One region of the Exiguobacterium sp. SH3S1 genome, then DNA from elsewhere that is predicted to be linked to it. Evidence: predicted binding sites of a transcription regulator. Region 1 holds the regulator's gene; the other holds the start of a gene.
What was found. The regulator Rex, encoded in region 1, represses fermentation and respiration genes when NADH is low (regulators of the CRP and FNR family bind a similar motif). The targets are predictions, from matches to a motif close to TTGTGAAATATTTCACAA.
Positions count from the first base shown of each region.

Region 2: a site for Rex is predicted at 1,522-1,539, ahead of EVJ26_RS13505 (L-lactate dehydrogenase). Genes of this name have one in related genera too.

Region 1 is NZ_SJUW01000007.1:163,310-170,825, reverse strand. Features, by position in the region: gene EVJ26_RS09905 (DUF2599 domain-containing protein) at 497-1,453, shown strand; gene EVJ26_RS09900 (hypothetical protein) at 1,834-2,241, opposite strand; gene EVJ26_RS09895 (ABC-F family ATP-binding cassette domain-containing protein) at 2,238-4,139, opposite strand; gene EVJ26_RS09890 (redox-sensing transcriptional repressor Rex) at 4,289-4,945, shown strand; gene EVJ26_RS09885 (twin-arginine translocase TatA/TatE family subunit) at 4,945-5,163, shown strand; gene tatC (twin-arginine translocase subunit TatC) at 5,167-5,955, shown strand; gene EVJ26_RS09875 (hypothetical protein) at 6,222-6,515, shown strand; gene EVJ26_RS09870 (FAD-dependent oxidoreductase) at 6,708-7,516, shown strand, end outside.
Region 2 is NZ_SJUW01000017.1:35,069-42,584, forward strand. Features, by position in the region: gene rpmG (50S ribosomal protein L33) at 1-127, shown strand, start outside; gene EVJ26_RS13495 (5-formyltetrahydrofolate cyclo-ligase) at 185-739, shown strand; gene EVJ26_RS13500 (DUF92 domain-containing protein) at 718-1,488, shown strand; gene EVJ26_RS13505 (L-lactate dehydrogenase) at 1,658-2,614, shown strand; gene EVJ26_RS13510 (rhomboid family intramembrane serine protease) at 2,764-3,822, shown strand; gene EVJ26_RS13515 (M42 family metallopeptidase) at 3,838-4,854, shown strand; gene EVJ26_RS13520 (YqgQ family protein) at 4,857-5,051, shown strand; gene EVJ26_RS13525 (ROK family glucokinase) at 5,145-6,107, shown strand; gene EVJ26_RS13530 (LTA synthase family protein) at 6,331-7,516, shown strand, end outside.

The DNA of each region.
Region 1 (7,516 bases):
CGGTAGACTTTATAGAAAATGCGCCAAGTGAGTATCGATAGTCAGCCGGCCAATAATATGTGCGCATGGATGGGACGCAATTCATAATCCATCAAGCGGATATTTTTAGTCTACTCCATTGATTTCACCTACTTTCTGTTGTTCGTTTACATAGTCTATCTGACAGTCGGATGAACCGGGCTCGTCACTTTATGGTGATCTTTTTAATAGTGGACTCTGGATGAAATTATAATCACAAAAATGGGAAATGGTTACTTTGAGGGCCATAAGCCTAGTATATTTTTCATGACCTAAGAAAATTGTTGTACTATTGTCCTTTTTGTTTTGATAAAAAAGACATCTAGAAAATTGATTAGCAATCTTGAATACTATTAGAGTGGTGGGAAAGACATGGGCAGAATAGAGAAAACAGATGATTGAACTGCCGATATTTGTCTTTTCCCAAAATATAAAGCTTATATAGTAGGGGGACACAACGTTAAGTAAAGGTTTTATAATGAAAGCATGTATGAGTAGTTTGGCTTTATTTACAATACTGGGGACAGCACATCCAGCTTACGCATCTACAGGGGGGAGCGAATCGAAATTGCGTCCAGACGCAGAAGTAGATTCGATTGAAGAGGATCGTTTAGTAAACGATACGGATCAGCTTAATGAAATTGAAGTATTTTTCACTAATCCATCAGTTACGATGACGAAAGAAAGTGATGAGTTTAGTATTATACATGAAGACTCAAATTTAGAATTCGATAAAACAGAAGAAGGGAAAGTGATTTTCAGAAACAAAGAAGAACAGTATTCTATTGAAAATGTGGCTTTAGTAGGAGGTGTCCAAATCCTCTACAACATTGAATCAACTGAGTCGCCAAAAGAATATGTCTTAGATTTAGACATTACTGAAGGTAGTCGAATTATTCACGAAGATGGAGAGTACAAAATTGTGAATGAAAAAGGTGAGGTAGAGGTCTTCATTGGCTCCCCTTGGGCGAAAGACAGTAATGGAAACGAAGTCGAAACATATTATGAGATTAAAGACCAACAGTTGATCCAACATATTGATTATGAAGGAACGGATTATCCTTTAGTCGCTGATCCATTGTTCTGCTCGGATACAATCGATAATACAGCGTCGAAGTATACGGACTCTAATACTTTTTCTGTATATCCACGGACATGTGCACGAACGTATATTACAGCTAGCTATACTTTGGGTGGCGCATTATTAGGCGTTTTTGGGTCAACTGCCATCGGAAAACAGATGTGGTCTGAAGTTGTAGCAGACGCTTCGTATCAAGCGACAAGTACGGCAAACCGCCCGAAGCTCAAAGATCAATTTATCTGTCATGCAGTTAACCCGACTACGATTTGGAAATCATCTTGGAATCTAGATACGAATCGACCGGATGTTTCATTGTTGGATACGTATAAAGCACTTTGTAATCCAGACTATTAAAGGCGAGGTAAACTATGAACATTCAATACTTTGAACCAGATTCGTTATTTTTCATTGTAATCGCGTTGCTAATCCTCTATCCAATCCTTCTTTTAGTAGGGGTGACTACGAGTAAAACAAATCTTATTGGAAAGATTATTTACGGTATTTCAGCATTCTTTTATGCTTACGTGATTTGGTATAGCTACAGCCTAGGCATTTACTTAGACGAGATGTCTGATCCGGCACAAGATGAAGTCATCTTTGGTAGTATAGGATATTTCCATTTAATTTTGTTGGCATTCCCCTACATCTTTTTAACGATGGGTTTTACGTTCAAACAGCATACTCGATCATAATAAAAGAGCGCCTTCCGCTATACGCGGATTGGCGCTCTTTCGTCAGTTTTTCGGTTGTCGATAATTATTTCGATACCACATATTCACCCGGCTCACGACGTAGACGATAAACGCGAGCACCCACATGAACAGCGTCTCTCGATAAAAGTGGCCCCAGACCGAGCCAGGCGCATAAAAGCTATGCACCGTGACATCGATCGGCCAAATGACAAGCCGGATGAACAGCGTGCTCATAAGGAGACCGCTGAACAGGCTGATGATGATACCGGACCATGTTTGGATGATAAACCCGACGACAATCGGCAGGAAGTAAAATAAAATGATTGGGACGTTCGTCGCCTCGCCACGGATGAGTTCCGAGATATACTCGGTCCCGCTCGGCACGATGTAGACGAATCCGGTCAGGAACGCATGCATCCAATCGATCCGCATGGCACGGGAACGCATCATGAATGGAGTTCCTCCCATTCTGCGAACAGTTCCGTGATCGACTCTTTCGTCGCGTCGGACTCGGTCGACAGTTCTTGGGCGCGAGCGAAGTCGTTGAACACGTCCGGTTCGCACAACAGCTGCTCGATTTCTTCTAGCCTCGCTTCGTGGCGCTCGATCGTCAGCTCGATCTCTTCGACCCGCTGCTTCAACCGGCGCTCTTCGCGCTGCTGTTCTTTGTCGGCGCGCTGCTTCTTGACGACGACTTGTTTCGTCTCCTCGCGGGCGAGCCGGGCGAGGTCCTCGAGCTCTTCTTTCTTCTCGACGTAGTACGAGTAGTCGCCGAGGTACTCATCGATGCCGTTCGGCGTGATCTCTAAGACACGCGTCGCGAGCCGGTCGATGAAGTAACGGTCGTGGGAGACGAACAAGATCGTCCCGGGATAGTCGACGAGCGCGTTCTCGAGGATCATCTTCGAGTCGAGGTCCAAGTGGTTCGTCGGCTCATCCAAGACGAGCAAGTTCGGTTGCTCGAGCTTGAGCTTGGCGAGCGTCAGCCGGGCCCGTTCGCCGCCGGATAGTTCTTGGACGCGTTTCATGACGTCGTCCCCGCTGAACAAGAACTGGCCGAGCAGACTGCGGACTTCTTGCTCGCGCATGAGCGGCCAGTCGTTCCAAATCTCATCGATGACGCGGTTCGTGTCCGACAAGTTCTGTTGTTCCTGGTCGTAGTAGCCGATCTCGACGCCGGTACCGTAGCGGATGTCACCGGTGAGGGGTGGTTGTTGTTTCGTCAACACTTTGAGGAGCGTCGATTTGCCGACCCCGTTCGGGCCGACGAGGGCGACCGACTCGCCGCGCTGCAGTTGGAAACGTAAGTGTTGTGCGATCGGTTCCTCGTAGCCGATGGCGAGGTCGCTGCCGCTCAACACATCGTTCCCGCTTTGACGTTTGATCGAGAACGACAACACCGCGCTCCGTTCGTCACCGTCCGGCACGTCCATACGGTCGATCTTCTCGAGCCGCTTGCGGACGCTTTGGGCGCGTTTCGTCGTCGTTGCCCGGGCGATGTTCCGTTGGATGAAGTCTTGCATCTTGGCGATCTCTTCTTGTTGCGACTCGAACTGCTTCTTCTCTTGCTCGTAAAGCGCGGCCTTCTGCTCGAGGAACTTTGTATAGTTCCCGACGAAGCGGCGGCTGCGGTTGCGTGACAGCTCGTAGACGACCGAGACGACGCGGTCGAGGAAGTAACGGTCGTGGGAGACGATGAGGACGGCACCTTTATAGCCGCTCAAATATTTCTCGAGCCAGCTGAGCGTCTCGATGTCTAAATGGTTCGTCGGCTCATCCAAGATGAGCAGGTCCGGGCTTTGCAGGAGCATCTTCGCTAAGGCAAGACGTGTCCGCTGTCCGCCTGAGAGCGTGTCGATCCGACGTTCGAAGTCGTCCGGGTAAAACCGCATCCCGTGCAAGATCGAGCGGATCGTCGCTTCATACTGATAGCCGCCGCGGTCTTTGAACGTGTGCTGCTCCTCGTCATACGCCGCGAGCAGACGCTCGTAGGCGGCCGGGTCGTTCAAGATCCGCTCCGAGCCCATGTCTTGCTCCATCTGGCGGAGCGTCTTCTCTTGTTCGATCAAATCGGTGAAGACGGTGAGCATCTCGTTCCACATCGTCTCGTTCGATTCTAACCCCGAGTCTTGGGCGAGATAGCCGATCGTCACGTCTTTTGGCTTCATGATGTCGCCCGAGTCATAATTGTACTCGCCGGCGATGACTTTTAACAGCGTCGACTTGCCGGCGCCGTTGCGGCCTACGAGGGCGACGCGTTCGCCTTCTTGGATTTCTAGTTTGACATTCTCTAAAATCGGCTCGACGCCGAACGATTTGGATAAGTTGTTGACTTGCAGTAGGATCAAGTGAAAAAACCCCTTTCTCTCTGTTTAGTATACTTTATTTCTTCCCCTTTTCAGGTATATTCATTGAGTGCTTATGTGAATTCGTTTACAATCAAGGTGTATGAAATCAGATTCGTTTGAAACGCGTCGTAAAAAGGAGGCTCTTTCCGTTGAGTCAAAACGAACCAAAGATTCCGCAAGCGACAGCCAAACGGTTGCCACTATACTATCGGTTTATCCAAAGCCTACATTCGTCAGGGAAACAGCGTGTGTCTTCTGCTGAACTGAGCGAGGCGGTCAAGGTCGATTCGGCAACGATTCGCCGTGACTTCTCATACTTCGGTGCGCTCGGTAAAAAGGGATATGGCTATAACGTACAGTATCTGTTAGACTTTTTCCGTAAGACGCTGAATCAAGACGAGATCACGAACGTCGCCTTGGTCGGGGTCGGTCATCTCGGGACAGCGTTCGTCAACTATAACTTCCTTAAAAACAATAACACACATATCGTCGTCGGGTTCGACGCAGACGAGACAAAAGTCGGCACGACGATGTCAGGTGTCCCGATTCATCACGTCGATGAGATGGAACAAATCATGAAGCAAAACAAAATCGATGTCGCCATCCTCACGGTCCCGTCCGCTTACGCGCAGCCGGTTGCCGATGACTTGGTCCGCTATGGCGTTCGAGGGATCTTGAACTTCACGCCGGCGCGATTGACTGTACCGGACACGGTCCGCGTCCATCATATCGACTTGTCGATCGAACTCCAGTCGCTCATTTACTTTATGCAACACTATCCATCCGCTGAGGGGGTCCATCAATAATGGAATTTCTACAATCATCACTCGTCGTCGGTATCCCAGGTGGCGTCAGTATTTTCGTCATCGCCATCATCGCGCTCATCCTCTTCGGGCCGAAGAAATTGCCAGAGTTCGGCCGGGCAGCGGGGCAGACGCTCCGTGAGTTCAAAAATGCCACGAACGGTATGATGAAAGAGCACGACGAGACCGACAAGAAAGAAATTGAGAAGAAAGAGCAGTAAGCCATGAGCCATCAACCTGATCAAGAACGGGCACTGTCCGATCACTTGACAGAGCTGCGGAGACGACTGATGCTGTCGGCATTTGTCGTCTTTGCCTTCTTTCTGATCGCTTTGCCGAGTGTCAAATACGTGCTCGCCTATCTGCAGGCGGACCTCGTCGAACGAGGGCTCGAGCTGAACGCCTTTGGGGTCGCGGACCCGCTCATGATTTACTTGAACTTGGCGCTCGTCATCGGGCTCGTCGCGTCTGGTCCATTTCTACTGTATCAACTGTGGGCGTTCGTCGCACCTGGTCTGCATCCGAATGAACGAAAATGGACGCTCGCCTATATCCCGGTCATCTTTATCTTGTTCCTCATCGGTCTCGCATTCGCCTACTATTGGTTGTTCCCGCTCGTCCTCGATATCTCGACGGACCTCGGGCAAGACCTCGGTCTGACGCAAATCATCGGGGCGACGAACTATTTCACGTTCCTGTTGCAACTGACAATCCCGTTCGGACTGTTGTTCCAGTTGCCGGTCGTGACGATGTTCTTGACGCGCATCGGTGTCGTGACGCCGTACTTCCTCTCAAAAATTCGGAAGTACGCCTACTTCGCCTTGTTCGTCATCGCGGCATTCATCACGCCGCCGGATTTGACGTCGCACCTCATGGTGTCGCTGCCGCTCTTCTTCCTATATGAGATCAGCTTATCGATCTCACGCATGACGTACCGCGGTGTGCTCCGACGTGAGAAAGAGGCGATGGTGAAAGAACAGATGGATTTGATGAAGCAAATGAATGAGAAGTGAACACTACGTCATGAGACGTGGTGTTTTTTTAATGCGAGTGCGCTAAACTGGAAGTATCTTGAAAAGGGGCTTGGCCATCGTGTTGATCGGACTGTTTCTCCTTGTCGGTTGGCACGTATCACGGTTGGCATAACGGTGCTTTTTGGTCGCAAACTGTCGTACTGAAACTACATGTTCAAAGTGATATTGGTCGTAAACGCTTTTTCTGCAACAAGGAAGTACATGCTCATATGAAACCAATCAAACACACGTCAGGGGGAGAAACGATGACTTGGGAGTACTACGGGGATGAGCTCATCATCATCGGTGTGTTGACGACAATTCTGTTGATTGCCGTGCTGAACTTTTGGAAGTCGCCATTCAAGCGGAGACTTGCCTTCTCGTTGACGCTGCTCGTCGTGGGATACGTGTCGTGTATCATCGGACTCGTCTTCGTCCGCGGGTGGGACGCCCTGGGCTGGATCTTGTACGGCTTTATATTGTATGTGATGGGTCTCGTCACATATATCGGTGTCGTCATCTACCACTGGATGAAAGCGAGACGCACGTCCAATTCATGATCAAAACCGTTCCTGCCGAGGAACGGTTTTTTGTCGTCACAACCGGCGTTCAAACTTTAGACATAATTACGTGAAAAACTGAGCAAAGGGATTGTCAAACCTTCTTGTGAAATAGTACACTAAGTTCAGAAAGCGAATGTGATATTTGTCACAAACACTAACTTGCCTACAACTCAAAGGAGAGACTACCATATGAAAATCGCAGTCATCGGATGTACACACGCAGGAACAGCAGCAGTCAAAGGCTTACTCGCCAAGCACGAGAATCTCGACATCACCGTGTATGAGCGGAACGACAACGTCAGTTTCCTCTCGTGTGGGATCGCCCTCCACGTCGGCGGCGTCGTCAAACGCGCTGAAGAATTGTTCTACTCATCACCGACCGAGCTCGAAGAACTCGGCGCGACGATGCGCATGAAGCATGACGTGTTGAACATCGATGCGGAAGCGAAGACGGTCCACGCCAAAAACCTCGAGACGGGTGAAGACGTATATGACACGTTCGACCGTTTGATCGTGACGACAGGATCTTGGCCGATCGTCCCGACGCTGCCTGGCATCGAGATGACTGGGATCGAACTTTGCAAAAACTATGGCCACGCTCAGCGCATCATCGAGCGGGCGAAGGGTGCGACAAATATCGCCGTCATCGGTGCCGGCTATATCGGCGTCGAGCTCGTCGAGGCGTTCGAAGTGTACGGCAAGCACGTCACGTTCATCGACAGTGCTGACCGCATCTTGAACAAGTACCTCGACAAGTCGTTCACGGACCAACTTGAAGCCGACATGACGTCACGCGGCATCGATCTCGAGCTCAGCCAAACGGTCGAAGCGTTCCGCGGGACAGACGGCAACGTCACGCACGTCGTGACCGACAAAGGTGAGTTCGAGGCCGACCTCGTCATTCTATGTGTCGGTTTCCGTCCGAACACGGGACTGCTCGCAGGACAAGTCGATATGCTCGGTAACGGTGCCATCATCGTCGACGAATATATGCGCAC
Region 2 (7,516 bases), on a different contig from region 1:
TTGCACAGAAACAGGCGATCGCACGTACATCACGAAGAAAAACAAACGTAACAACCCAGAGCGCCTCGAATTGCGCAAATACAACCCACGTCTCCGTCGTCACACGCTTTACCGCGAAGTGAAATAATTGAGACCGGCCGTCACTCATGTGGCGGCCTTTTTTTTTCGATAGGAGGAATAACAAATGACAGCTAAACAAGAGCTCCGAAAAGCGGTTCATGTGAATATTCGCGTGCTCACCGATCGTGACGGGCGTGATGAAGCGATCCTACATACCGTGGCGTCGCTCCCTGAGTGGCAACAAGCGTATACGGTCGCACTCACATTGTCACTCGACCTTGAAGTGAATACGCGTCCGCTCATCGATACAGCTTTAAAAGCAGGAAAATCGGTGTTGGTGCCGAAAGTAACGAAACAGGGGCTCACGTTCCACGAAATCAGGACGTTCAGCGACCTCGAGCCGGGGGTAATGGGTATTCTCGAGCCGACGACCGCGGAAACCGACCTCGACATCGATGTCTGTATCGTCCCAGGCCGTGTCTTTGACCGTTCTGGATATCGGATCGGTTGGGGCGGGGGTTATTACGACCGTTTCTTAGCGACATATCGCGGTGCGACGATCGCGCTCGCCTACGACGTACAAGTGCTCGACGAAATACCGATCGAACCACACGACATACCTGTCGAACTGATCGTGACAGAAAGGGAAATGATTCGATGCTCTCAATCGTCCTCGTAACTTGTCTAGTTGCACTGGCCGGATATCGTCTCCGGTCGTTGACGTTCTCTGGGGCGATCTTGACGATCGTGACAGGGACGGTCATCGGGTTTGGTTTTGGCTGGTTCGGGCTGTACTTGCTCGGTGTGTTCTTTTCGACGTCCTCGCTCGCTTCAAAATATCGCGCCCGCGACAAGGCGTCGGTCGATGACATCGTCGAAAAATCCGGACCGCGTGACTTCGTGCAAGTGCTTGCGAACGGAGGAATCGCTATGCTCACCGCCGTCGGAATGGCGATGAATTCGAACGAGGCGTGGCTATTCGCTTACGTCGTTTCAATCGCGGCGGCGACGAGTGACACGTGGGGGTCCGAGTTCGGCGTCCTCGCATCGCGCCGACCGCGCTCTATTTTGACATTGCGTGAAGTTGAACCGGGGACGAGCGGTGGTGTGTCACCGTTCGGTACGCTCATGTCCGTCGCCGGCGCGACGATCATCGTCCTGGCATCGCTCCCGTTCTTAAACATAACGATGGGCACGCTATTTCTATTGATTGCGCTCGGTCTGAGCGGCAGCGTCGTCGATACGTTGCTCGGTGCGACCGTGCAACGGAAGTATCGCTGTCGGACGTGCCGAAAACTGACGGAGAAAAAGCTGCATCACGGCGAAGCGACCGACTATGTATCTGGATGGCGCTTTCTCGGCAACGACGCCGTTAATTTCTTGGCGATCGCTTCCGCGGCGGCGATTAGTTTTCTTGTTTTCGCATAAGGGTAGTACAGAGAATGAGGATGTTTCAAACGAATGTGAATTTTGTCACAATATTGCCAAACTGAAAACGGTTTCTCTTGTATTGACTGTTTGTGAATGATGTTACAATCTAGGTGTAACAGACAAAACAAAAACATGAAACAGATTGTTTGAAGGGTGGAAAAACAACATGGAAACATTAAATCATGCAAAAGTAACACGGGTCGCTCTCGTCGGGGCCGGAGCGGTCGGTGCAAGCTTCGCGTATCAATTGACGACAGCGAGCCTATGTGAAGAACTCGTCATCATCGACATCAACAAGGCGAAAGCAGAAGGCGAAGCGATGGACTTGAACCACGGCGTCTCGTTCGCTTCGTCACCGATGCGCGTCTGGGCTGGAGATTACACGGACTGCGGTGCTGCAGATATCGTCGTCATCACGGCCGGCGCTCCTCAAAAACCAGGTGAGACACGTCTCGACCTCGTTGAGAAAAATGCGAAAATCATGAAATCGATGATCACTGAAATCATGGCGTCTGGCTTCGACGGTATCATCATCCTCGCGTCAAACCCGGTCGATATCATGACACACTTGGCTTGGAAATACTCGGGTCTTCCGAAACATCGCGTCTTCGGTTCAGGGACTGTCCTCGATACGTCACGCCTCCGCTACATGCTAGGTGATTACTTCAACGTCGATCCGCGCAACTGCCACGCTTACATCATGGGTGAGCATGGCGATACCGAGTTCGCGGCGTGGAGCAACGCCCGGATTTACGGCAAATCGGTCGAACAGTTGCTCGAAGAGAACGACGAGTATACGTGGGAAGACCTTGAAGATATCTACGTCAACGTTCGTGACGCTGCGTACCACATCATCGAACGTAAAGGCGCGACGTACTATGCGATCGGTCTCGGCTTGCTTCGTCTCGTCAAAGCGGTGCTCCGTAACGAGAACACGCTGCTCACGGTCGGTGCCTACTTGGACGGAGAGTACGGCTTGAACGATATTCATATCGGTGTGCCGGCAATCATCAACCGCCAAGGCGTGCGTCAAGTCGTCGAAATCGAGTTATCAGAAGAAGAGAAGCAGAAAATGCTCCATTCGGCAGACGTGTTGTTGAAAACGATGCAACCTGTTTTATAATATATTCGCGATATAGACGTAGTCGGCGTATGCCGGCTACGTTTTTTTATGTGTTGGCACGGACGCCGGACAGATTCAGAAAGCGCCAACTTTTGTCGTCATGATCGAATTGGATTACAATTAAGACAGAAGGAAAGGAGGGGATTCAGTTGACGCAACCGGGATGTTTTTGGGAAGACATTTACCATGCGGTCGAGGCAGGCGGTCGGGTCGAAGGGATACTCGAGCCTTCGCGCGCGCTGCTATTGTTCGACACAAAAGCTGGAGACCTCTATCACCTGTACATAAAGACGGATAAGGCGTGGGCGAACCATGTCGCGATCGAGATCGAGGCGGTTATGAGCTCGTTCCGACTCGCACGACTCGGACGTGCGAAGCTTCACGTCCATATATACGGCGACGCGCTCGTCGATGAGGAGCGACTTGAGACGTTGTCGTTCCAAGTCGCGGCCAAGGTGAGACTCGACAGGCACGCGTGTGGCGATGAACAAGATGAGACCCGGTTTCGGTCGCTCGCGCTCGCACTCGATAAACAGCGAAAAGCCGAACTGAAGAAGCGATTCTCATTCGGTGAACCGCAACTCGTCTATGCGCTCATGATGTTGACGTTTGTCGTCATGTGGCTCGCCGAATCGCTCGGCTCGACGCTCGATCCGAACACGCTCATCCGATTCGGCGCCAAAGTCAATCCGCTCATTGATGAAGGCGAATGGTGGCGCCTCGTCACACCGATGTTCCTTCATATCGGCTGGTTTCATTTTGCGATCAACATGTTCGCGCTCTGGTCGCTCGGCCCGCTCGTCGAACGCATGTATGGGTCACCGAGGTTCTTGACGATCTATCTGTTGGCGGGCGTCATCGCGTCGACCGCCTCCTACGCGTTCAGTGAGGCGATTTCGGCAGGCGCGTCCGGTGCATTGTTCGGTCTCGTCGGCGCACTGCTCTATTTCGGACTGCGTGACCGCTCGCTGTTCATGAAGACGCTCGGCCCACCGTTGTTTATTATGTTAGGATTAAACGTAGGGCTCGCCTTCGTCCTCGGTGCCAGCTTGGACCACTCGGCCCATGCCGGGGGCCTCATCGGTGGATTTTTGATGGCGGGCGTGGTCGGATTACCTGATGAAACGACAAAAAAATGGCGCCTGTTGTTCACGGTGCTCGCTATTGGATTGACCGGGACATTATACTGGCTCGGATATAATCGATGACAAAGGAGTAACAACATGATTGATACGTTAAAACGATTAGTAGAGATTCCAAGTCCTTCTGGAATGACGCACGAAGCAGTCAGTTACGTCGAACGAGAGCTCAAGGACCTCGGGGTCGAGACGAGCCGGTTGACGAAAGGGGCGCTTTTAGCTACGTTTCCTGGACAAAGTGGCCCGGCCCGTCTCTTGACCGCCCACGTCGATACGCTCGGTGCGATGGTGAAGGAAGTGTTGCCGAGCGGACGCTTGCGGCTGACGCAAGTCGGCGGTTACGCCTGGACCGCGATCGAGGGTGAGAACTGTCTCGTCCATCGCGAGGCGGGCGAGGCGGTGGACGGGACGATCCTCGTTCATCAATCGAGTGTGCACGTCTATAAAGACACGAACAGTGCCGAGAGGACGGCGACTAACATTGAAGTACGTCTCGATGCCGACGTTCATACGGCAGACGACGTCCGGGCGTTAGGCATCGAAGTCGGGGACTTCATCTCGTTCGATCCCCGTTTCAAGCAGACGGAGACGGGTTATGTTAAGTCACGCCATCTCGATGATAAGGCGTCGGTCGCCATCCTGCTCGATTTGGCGCGTGACTTGGTCAAAGCGGACTTGCCACATACGGTCTACTATTTGATTTCCAACTATGAAGAGGTCGGCTTTGGCGGGAACGCCGGGATCCCGGACGAAGTCGATGAGTACATCGCAGTCGATATGGGCGCGCTCGGGGACGGGCAACACTCGGACGAGTACACGGTATCGATCTGTGCCAAAGATTCTTCAGGGCCGTACGACCTCGAGTTGCGTCGTCAGTTCACGAAGCTTTGCCGCGACCACGACATTCCGTTCAAAGTCGATATTTATCCGTTCTACGGTTCGGACGCATCAGCTGCGATCCGGGCCGGCTATGACGTAAGACATGCGCTCGTCGGTCCTGGGATCGAGTCGAGCCACAGCTATGAACGGACGCACCAAACATCGCTCGAGGCGACACGAGCGTTGCTGTATCGCTACGCATTGACCGCGATGGGGGAATAATGATGAGAAACTTTTATGACGTGCAACAGTTTTTAAAATCGTTTGGCACAATTATTTACATCGGAGAGCGTGACGCCGAGATCGGTCTCATGATGATGGAGTTAGACGAATTGAACGCCGGTGGGATGATCGAACAGCGCGAGTATGACACGGCAAAGATTATTTTGACGCATGAACTAAAAAATTCAATAGATTGACAGAAAAACCTCTTGTGCAAATGTTTGCACAAGGGGTTTAATAGTGTAGACTATTGAATGAAAGCGATTTATTTGAGACGAGGAGTGGAATGCATGAAGTGGTTATTAGGAATCGACATCGGCGGGACGACGGTGAAAATGGCCGTCCTAGACATGAACGGGATCATTTCAGACAAGTGGGAGATCAAGACGGACATCCGTGATAATGGGGTACATATCCCGACAGATATCGCCGCCTCGTTTGAAGCGTACCTTCAGCAATCGGGAAAAGTGAAGCATGATTTTGCGGGTGCGGGAATCGGAGCTCCGGGATTCATCAACTTCTCAGAAGGTGTCGTCGAATACTCGCCGAACATCGGATGGAAGAACTTTGAGCTCGTTAGCGAATTCGAGAAAGCGGTCGGATTGCCGGCCGTGCTCGAGAATGACGCGAACGCGGCCGCGCTAGGGGAGATGTGGAAAGGCGCCGGTGAAGGAGCGTCTGAACTGCTCGCAATCACACTCGGTACGGGTGTCGGAGGCGGTGTCATCACGAACGGGAACATCGTCCATGGGGCGGCCGGCATGGCTGGTGAGATCGGACATATCACGGTCGAGCGCGACGAGGCGAAAGCGGTCATGTGTGGATGTGGGCGCAAAGGCTGCATCGAGACGATCGCCTCAGCAACCGGCATCGCCCGTCTCGCTTTACAAAAGCGTAAAGGGAGAACGACGTCATTGAACGAGTTAGGTGAAGTGACGGCTCGCGATGTGTTTGAAGCCTATAAAGCGAAAGACGAGGTCGCGACAGAAGTCGTCGAAGAGATGACGGAATATCTCGGGTTGACGATTTCAAACATCGCCAACACGTTGAACCCTAAAATGATCGTGATCGGCGGCGGCGTTTCAAAAGCGAGACAAGCTTTGCTCGAGCCGCTTGATGAACAATTTAAGCGGTTTGCCCTTGAACGGGTATATACGTCGACGACGTTCAAAATTGCCGAACTCGAGAATGACGCCGGGGTCATCGGCTGCGCTTGGCTGGCACGAAAACATTTTTTGCCGACTAGAGTCTAACCTGTAAAGCACACATGCGATTTCGCATGTGTGCTTTTGACGTACAAAGGGAATTGTAAAGGTATGGTTGATTTTTTGTTAAAAAAGGGGTAAGATTTGGACTTGATACTGGACTGTTACCGTTAGTGAAATAGATAACAAGCCAACTACATGTTATTGAACTTATTCATGGCGCATCCTGCTTGAGGACGTCTTAAAACTGAAAAGAGGAGGAGGCCGTCAGATGAAGTCATCTCAAAGCTTATCGAAGCTGACTATGCGACTGAATGAAACGGTCCGCGCTTCGTTTCAAGAATATCGGTTATTTTGGATATTTAGTTTATTACTTTGGACGAAGACGTACGTAGTTTACCAATTTTTCTTTGACATCCCGATTGAAAACACAGCTCAAGCGTTCATCTTGTTGATCAGTCCGATCAGCTCGACCTTGTTCTTGTTCGCTTTTAGTTTCTTCTTTAAAGGAAATAAGCAAAAGTGGGTGCTGTATACCCTTTATGCGGTCGCCTCGTTCCTGTTGTTCGCGGACGCTGTCTACTACCGCGAGTTTACGGACTATTTGACGATGCCTGTCATTTTGCAACCGTCGAACATGGAGACGCTGTCGACTTCATTCATGTCACTGCTTGAATGGAAAGACTTGATCATTCTTGGGGACGTGCTCGTTTTGCCGTTCGTACTACGGAAGATCAATACGTTGCAAACCGCCGCGTCTCACCGCCGGGCGCTCATCACGTTCGTGGCAGCTGTCGCCGTGTTCTTGTTCAACTTGTCGCTTGCTGAGACGGAACGCCCTGAACTGTTGACGCGTTCGTTCGACCGTGAGCTGCTCGTCAAAAACATCGGGACGTTCAACTTCCACGTCTATGACGCGATGCTTCAAACGAAGACGTCCGCGCAGAAAGCGATGGCCGATGGGTCGGAGTTAGCCAAGATTGAAAAGTATACCCGCCAAAACTATGCGGCGCCGAATCCGGATTTGTTCGGAAAATATAAAGGCAAAAACGTGGTCGTCGTCTCGCTCGAGTCGACACAAAACTTCACGCACAATATGAAAGCCGCGAACGGCGAGTATATCACGCCGAACTTGAACAAGCTGATCGAAGAGTCCCATTACTGGCCAAACTATTACCATACGGTCGGGCAAGGAAAAACGTCAGACGCCGAGTTCGCCCTCGATAATTCGCTGTATGGCCTGCCACGTGGAGCCGTTTACTTCACGAACGCTGATAATGAGTACCAAGCTCTTCCTGAACTGATCAAAGAAGAGAACTATTATTCGGCCGTGTTCCATGCGAACAACAAATCATTTTGGAACCGCGATTTGATGTACAAGAATACCGGTGTCGACATGTTCTATGATGAGAAGAGTTACGACCTTGGGAATCCTGAGGACATGACGGAGTGGGGCT